Regions from separate parts of the Pseudomonas sp. FG36 genome, predicted to be linked through region 2. Evidence: riboswitches for the same ligand, from Rfam matches in the RefSeq annotation. Region 2 holds a riboswitch; each other region holds the start of a gene.
The links. A riboswitch is a leader RNA that binds a small molecule or an ion and turns the genes downstream of it on or off. The one in region 2 is predicted to bind cobalamin.
Positions count from the first base shown of each region.

Region 1 (2,254 bases), on a different contig from region 2:
CCGAACCCAGCCTGTTCGCCAGTCGCACCCTGGCGCACCTGTGCGCGCCGGTGTTCGTGCTGCTTACCGGGCTATCGGCCTGGTTGTATGGCGAGAAGTACCAGGGCCGTGGCGATGTCTCGGTGTTCCTGTTCAAACGCGGTCTGTTCCTGGTACTGCTGGAATTCACCCTGGTCAACTTCGCCTGGACCTTCGAGTTGCCTCCGAGCGTGATCTACCTGCAGGTGATCTGGGCCATCGGCCTGAGCATGCTCGCCCTGTCGCTGCTGGTGTGGCTGCCGCGCCCGGCGCTGCTCGCCCTCGGCGCGCTGATCGTCGCCGGTCACAACCTGCTCGATGGCCTGCACTTCGGGCCGGAATCGGCGCTGCATGTGCCATGGGCGATCCTGCATGAGCGCAGTTGGCTGGAGGTGGGCGAACATCTGCGCCTGCGCACGTCCTACCCGCTGTTGCCGTGGATCGGCGTGATCGCCCTGGGTTATGGGCTCGGGCCGTGGTTTGCCCGGGGCAGCGACGCCGGCAAGCGCCAACAGCGCCTGCTATGGGCCGGCGCGGCGTTGCTGCTGGGGTTCGGCGCGCTGCGCCTGCTCAATGGCTACGGCGAAGCCCCCTGGAGCCTCTACGCCAGCGTCGGGCAGACGCTGATGAGCTTCTTCAATATCACCAAGTACCCACCGTCGTTGCTGTTCCTGGCCCTGACCCTCGGCGTCGGCCTGCTCCTGCTGCGCGGCTTCGAGCGTGCCGGCGACGCCCGCTGGATCGGCCCGCTTGCGGTGTTTGGCGCAGCGCCGATGTTCTTCTACCTGCTGCACCTGTATGTGCTCAAGCTGCTGTACGTGGCCTGCGTGGCGCTGTTCGGCCTGAACCAGGGCCGCTATTTCGGTTTCGATGGCATCGGGGCGGTATGGCTGACCGCCGTGCTGCTGCCACTTGCCCTGTACCTGCCGGTGCGCTGGTTCGCCCGGCTGAAAGCGCGCCGGCGCGATATCGCCTGGCTCAAGTACCTGTAAAAGCGTTTTCACCCGACAGCCCGATGGTCTACCATGCCGCCCGCCGGTTTCCACACGGAATCAAAAGGGAATCCCGGGCTCGCCACTGGCGATCCAAAGGGAACTGCCCCCGCAACTGTAGGTGCCGAGCCTGCGCCATCGATGCCACTGGGTCTGCCGACCCGGGAAGGCTGGCGCCGGCCTGGACGCACCAGTCAGGAGACCTGCCGGCACGCATTCACCAACCGGCGGGGTGTCCGGGATGGTCATCCGCCCTGGCCGCGTGCTTGCGCAGGCTGCCGGGCGATGCCTGTCCGTGGGCCATTCCGTGCACCACCCAGGAGATCGCCCCACCATGCCGCACCGCCTCGCCGCCCTCCTCGCCGGCCTGTCCCTGTCGGGCCTGGCCCACGCCAGCACCACCCTGTACCCGCTGACCGTCGACAACTGCGGCATGCCGCAGACCTTCACCCAGGCCCCGCAACGGGCGGTGACCGTCGGCCAGGCCGGCACCGAGCTGCTCTATGCCCTGGGCCTGGGTGAGCGGCTGGCCGGCACCTCGCTGTGGTTCAACAACGTGCTGCCGGAATTCAAGGCGCAGAACGACAAGGTCCCGCGCCTGGCCGACAACGAACCGAGCTTCGAGGCGGTGGTCGGCAAACGTCCGCAACTGGTGACGGCGCAGTTCGAATGGATGATCGGCGCCCAAGGGGCGGTCGGCACCCGCGAACAATTCCAGGAGCTGGGCATCCCCACCTACCTGCTGCCCTCGGACTGCGAGGGCAAGGACAACCTGGTGGGCGCCGACGGCACCCGCCTGCAGCCGTTCAAGGTGCAGAGCATCTACAAGAGCGTCAGCCAGCTGGCCGAGATATTCGACGTGCAGGAGCGTGGCGCGCGCCTGAATGCCGAGCTCCAGGGCCAACTGGAACAGGCCAGGCAGCGCCTGGCCGGCCAGGACCTGGCGCACACCAGCGCGCTGTTCTGGTTCTCCAGCGCCGACCTCAAGACCGACCCCTATGTCGCCGGCCGCCAGGGCGTGGCCGACTACATGCTGCAGACCCTTGGCGTGCGCAACGTGGTCGAGTCCAGCGAAGAATGGCCTACCGTGGGCTGGGAAACCCTGGTCAAAGCCAACCCCACCTGGCTGATCGTCGCGCGCATGGACCGCCGCCGCTACCCGGCCGACGACTACCAGAAAAAACTCGACTTCCTGCGCAGCGACCCGGTCACGCGCAATATGGACGCGGTCAAGCACGGCCGGA
Region 1 covers NZ_JBMDJQ010000001.1:8,085-10,338, reverse strand. Annotated here, with positions in the region: gene ACODS9_RS00060 (acetyltransferase domain-containing protein) at 1-1,010, shown strand, start outside; cobalamin riboswitch at 1,038-1,235, shown strand; gene ACODS9_RS00055 (ABC transporter substrate-binding protein) at 1,345-2,254, shown strand, end outside.
Region 1: it holds a riboswitch for cobalamin, as region 2 does, so the genes downstream of both, ACODS9_RS00055 (ABC transporter substrate-binding protein) here and ACODS9_RS08595 (CbtB domain-containing protein) in region 2, are expected to answer to the same signal.

Region 2 (2,254 bases):
GTTCGATGCTGGCGATTGCCTTCAGCGCCGACAGGGGCAGGGCGTGGTTGGTCAGGGTCTGGCGCAGCAGCACCGCGAGCGTTTCGACCGGGCAGCCACGGCGGCAACCAAAGCCGGCATACAACGCCGGCTGGGGAACAATGTCGCGCATCAGTGCTGGCTGGAGCGGCGGAACAACCAGGCGCTGAGCAGGCCCAAGGCCACCCAGAACGCGGCGTTGGTCAGCCACGAAGCGATCTTGAACTGGGTCTCCAGCGCCTCGGGGGCCAGGCTTTCATGAACCGGTGGCTGTGGTGCGCCGATCAGGTGCGGGATCACCAGCAGGGCGACTCCGAGCACCTTGAACAGCCAGTGCTGGGCGAACACCAACAGTGCCAGACCGGCGGCAGTGGCGGCGGCGGTGCCGATCCACCAGGTCTGGCGCTGGCCAAGGTCGGCGGCGGCGGTACCAGGCAGTTCCGGTGGCAGGCCCAGGGTCGGCGCCAGGCAGAACACGGCGAAGCCCGCCAGGCCCCACAGCGCGCCGGTGGCCACGCGGCCCGGGGCACGCAGGCTGTACAGGGCGGCGAGGATCAGGGCGAAGCCGACGGCGACCACCAGGTTGCCGCCCGTGGTGGACAGGATACGCTGCCAGCCATCTTCGGGTGCCCAGGCCTCGGCGCTGTGCTCATGGGGCGCGGCGGCTTCGCCATGCTCATGCTGTTCGGCGACGGGGGCGGCGGTTTCATAGGTTTCCGCCTGGAGAATCAGCGGGGCGACCCAGAAGCTTTGCAGCAGGGTCAGCAGCAGGGCGGCGAGCAGGCCGCTGAAACCCGCGGTACGGGCGATGCGCGTGATCATGCGGGCGTACTCAGTGGCAAGGGAAGGCGGCGCTGTGGCGGGTGTCGTGGGCGGCGTTGTGCACCGCCTCGATGTGCGAGAAACCGGCGAAGTACACCAGGCACAGGCCCAGCAGGCTGGCGCCGACCGCGACGATCAGGCGCTGGCTGAGACTGACGGGGGTGGCGATACTGGGTTTGGCGTGGGTGATGGGCATGACGCGTTCCTCTGCTGCTTTTGTTGTGGCAACGGGCAGGCGCGACGCCCCCGGGCACGGCTGGCCCGGGTGATACGACAGCGCCCGCCCACCGCGGGGTGTTCTGCAAGCATGTCAGGCCGGTCTCCGGGCTGGCGAGGTGGAGCGGGGCTCCATCGACTACGTCACCTTCCCATGCCGCACGATGGGCACAGTGGTCTGACGCTTCTCTCGCTTACCGTTGCGGGGGCAGCACCGGCTTTGTCGGCCCTCTTCTAAAGGAGGCGCGACGCACCGGTTTCCCGTTTCACCCCCGTTGGGGGCACCTGAACGCAATGCGCTAGCAAATCACGGGGCCGGGCCTGCGTCAATCGCCGCGGCGGTTGACCGCCAGGCAGGCACTGCGTAGCCTTGCCGGTTCGAGGTTCCCGGGCGTTGTCCCGGGCTAAGACGGGAACGCGGTACAAGCCGCGGCTGCCCCCGCAACTGTAGGCACTGAAGGGTTCGGCACAGCCACTGCGCACGCGCGGGAAGGCGCCATCCCACCGGCTTTGATGGCCGGCGGTGCAAGCCAGGAGACCTGCCTCGCAACGTTTTCGACTTTCAACCGGGCGGGGTGATCCGGTGGCGAAACAGCCAGGCCGACACGGGCCGTGGCTGTCGTCCTGCATGCCCGCGCCATTGCTGCCAAGGGCATCGCGACATGAAAACACTGGCCAAGCTCCCCGTCACCATCGTTACCGGCTTCCTCGGCTCGGGCAAGACCACCTTGCTGCGCCATATGCTCGACAACGCCCAGGGCCGCCGCATCGCGGTAATCGTCAACGAATTCGGCGAGCTGGGCATCGATGGCGAGATCCTCAAGCAGTGCAGCATCGGCTGCTCCGAGGAAGAGGCCAACGGCCGCGTCTACGAGCTGGCCAACGGCTGCCTGTGCTGCACCGTGCAGGAAGAATTCTTCCCGGTGATGCGCGAGCTGGTGGCGCGCCGCGGCGATCTCGACCATATCCTCATCGAAACCAGCGGCCTGGCCCTGCCAAAACCCCTGGTGCAGGCCTTCCAGTGGCCGGAGATCCGCAACGCCTGCACCGTCGATGCGGTGATCACCGTGGTCGACAGCCCGGCCGTGGCCGCCGGCACCTTTGCCGCCTACCCGGACCAGGTCGACGCCCAGCGCAAGCTTGACCCCAACCTCGATCACGAGTCGCCGCTGCACGAACTGTTCGCCGACCAGCTGGC
Region 2 covers NZ_JBMDJQ010000008.1:23,599-25,852, reverse strand. Annotated here, with positions in the region: gene ACODS9_RS08605 (cobalamin biosynthesis protein) at 1-151, opposite strand, end outside; gene ACODS9_RS08600 (CbtA family protein) at 151-840, opposite strand; gene ACODS9_RS08595 (CbtB domain-containing protein) at 851-1,036, opposite strand; cobalamin riboswitch at 1,137-1,359, opposite strand; cobalamin riboswitch at 1,421-1,617, shown strand; gene cobW (cobalamin biosynthesis protein CobW) at 1,719-2,254, shown strand, end outside.

Region 3 (2,254 bases), on a different contig from region 2:
GCGTACTCCTCGGCATTGCGCCAGTGGCGACGGCTCTTGATGTAGTACAGCTGGTTGCTGGCGCTGATGCTGTCGCTGATGTTCCAGTCGCTGGTCAGCCGTGTCCACTCATCGTGGTAGCGCTGCTGGTCATTGCTGACGTTGTAGTTCTTGTTGCGCACACTGCTGCGCAGATGGCCGTCGATCAGCGGCGTGCCGTAGTAGTTGGCAGGTTGTGCGTCGCCGCGTTCGTGGGACAAGGTGAAACTCAGGTCGTCACTGGCATCGAAGCGCAGCGCGCCGGAAAACGCCAGGCTGCGCGAATCGGTGCGGTCGACCCAGCCGTTGCCCGCCTGCTGGTTCAGGGTGGCGCGGTAGCTCAGGCGCTCGCTCAGGCTGCCGCCGCTGTCCAGCCCCAGTTGCTGGCGGTCCCAGGAGCCGTAGCCCAAGCGCAGGTGGTTGCGGATATCACCGCTGAAGGGCTTTTTCGGAATCACGTTGACCGTTGCCCCGGTGGCGCCTTCGCCATACAGCACCGAGGCAGGCCCACGGATCACATCGATACGCTCGACCATCCAGGGATCGACCGGGTAGGTGAGGGTGCCGGCGCCGGCGTACAGGCGCGACCCGTCGAACAGGGTCATCACCGAACTCTGGCCCGTGAAACCGCGCGCCGACAAGCCGGTGCCGCCATCGCCAGGGGTACCGATGAAGGTGATGCCCGGCGAGCGGGTCACGGCATCCTGCACCGTGGTGTTGTTGCGCTGCTGGATCTGCGCGGCGGTGATGCTGCTGGTGCTCGCCGGGGTTTCCAGGGCACTGAGGTTCAGGCGTGAACCGGCCTGGGTGGGGGTGGCCAGGTCGACGGTCTGCGGGTCGCGGCTGTCGGTGATCGCCGTGGAGGGCAGGGTGAGCGCAGGGCTGGGCTGCTCGTCGGCCAGAGCCGGCAGGGACACGGCCAGGCAGGCCGCCAGGGTGTGAAGCTTGTTGATACGGGACATGTCGTTCCACTGCTGCAGGAAAGAATGGATCCCGGTGGAAAACACGCAACGGCGAAGCGCGCGCAGGCGCGCACGCGAATACCGGCCTGCGCCCGCCCACCGCGGGTTGCCAAGTGAAGCCTCAGGCCGGTCTCCGGGCTTGCGAGGGTCGTGAAGCCTTCACCTTCCCATGCGTGTGCACAGTGGTCTGTCGAAGGGTTCGCTCGCTTACCGTTGCGGGGGCAGCGCCGGACTTGTCGTGGTATCGACTCACCGGCTTCCCGTTTCACCTTGCGCGCGGCGGCGCAGGGCACCTGAAACTGGCGCGCATCTGACCACCGAACGGGCAGGGAGTCAATCGTCTGGATGGGCGGGCCGAGTGTGGCTGAATCGCGGTTCAGAGCGGTTGTCGTCAGGCCAGCGTTGTCTGCGGACAGGCCGCGTGGATTGGCGCAGGCCGCGCAGGGCGCTACCATCGGTAGCCAGCCTCCTTATCCAACACCAACAAGCCAAGGACGCGTATGACCGAGCAAGCCATGTCCCTGCAACAACTCGCCGCCCCCGAAGGCATCTGTTACGGCTGCGGCTGTTCCCACCCCAGCGGCCTGCATGTGCAGAGCCACTGGGACGCCGACGGCATCCACCTGTCGTGCCGGCATACCCCCGACCCGACCTTCACCGGCTGGCCCGGCCTGGTCTACGGTGGCCTGCTGGCCATGCTGGTCGACTGCCATTCCAACTGGACCGCCATGGCCTGTCACTACCGTGCCGAAGGCCGCGAACCTGGCAGCCTGCCGCGTATCGACTGTGTCACCGGCCAGCTTGGCCTGACCTACCTCAAGCCCACGCCCATGGGCGTCGAACTGCTGCTCAAGGCCCGGGTCGAGGGCGAGCTGGGGCGCAAGACCCGGGTGATCTGCGAGGTCTGGGCCGGGGATGTACTGACTGTCACCGCCGATTCGGTGTTCGTGCGGGTCGATACCGAGAAGCTCAAGCGCCAGGCCCATGGCGACGCCTGAACTTGCACCGATGGGGTGGGGCTGGCATTGTCGAACGTGACCCGGCTGCCCGACAGGATGTTGCCATGCCCTACCAGATTCGCCCGGCCCGTGACGAAGATTGCGTGGCCCTGAGCCTCGTCGGCCAAGCTACCTTCGCCCTGGCCAGCCCGCCCGATAGCGCGGTCAGCGCCCAGCAGCACTACATCGCCCACCATCTCCAGCCCGAACATTTCCAGGCGCACCTGGCGCACCCGCACAAGCGATTGCTGGTGGTCGAACGGGATGGCCAGGTGC
Region 3 covers NZ_JBMDJQ010000009.1:168,457-170,710, forward strand. Annotated here, with positions in the region: gene ACODS9_RS10075 (TonB-dependent receptor) at 1-980, opposite strand, end outside; cobalamin riboswitch at 1,088-1,292, opposite strand; gene ACODS9_RS10080 (PaaI family thioesterase) at 1,481-1,978, shown strand; gene ACODS9_RS10085 (GNAT family N-acetyltransferase) at 2,044-2,254, shown strand, end outside.
Region 3: it holds a riboswitch for cobalamin, as region 2 does, so the genes downstream of both, ACODS9_RS10075 (TonB-dependent receptor) here and ACODS9_RS08595 (CbtB domain-containing protein) in region 2, are expected to answer to the same signal.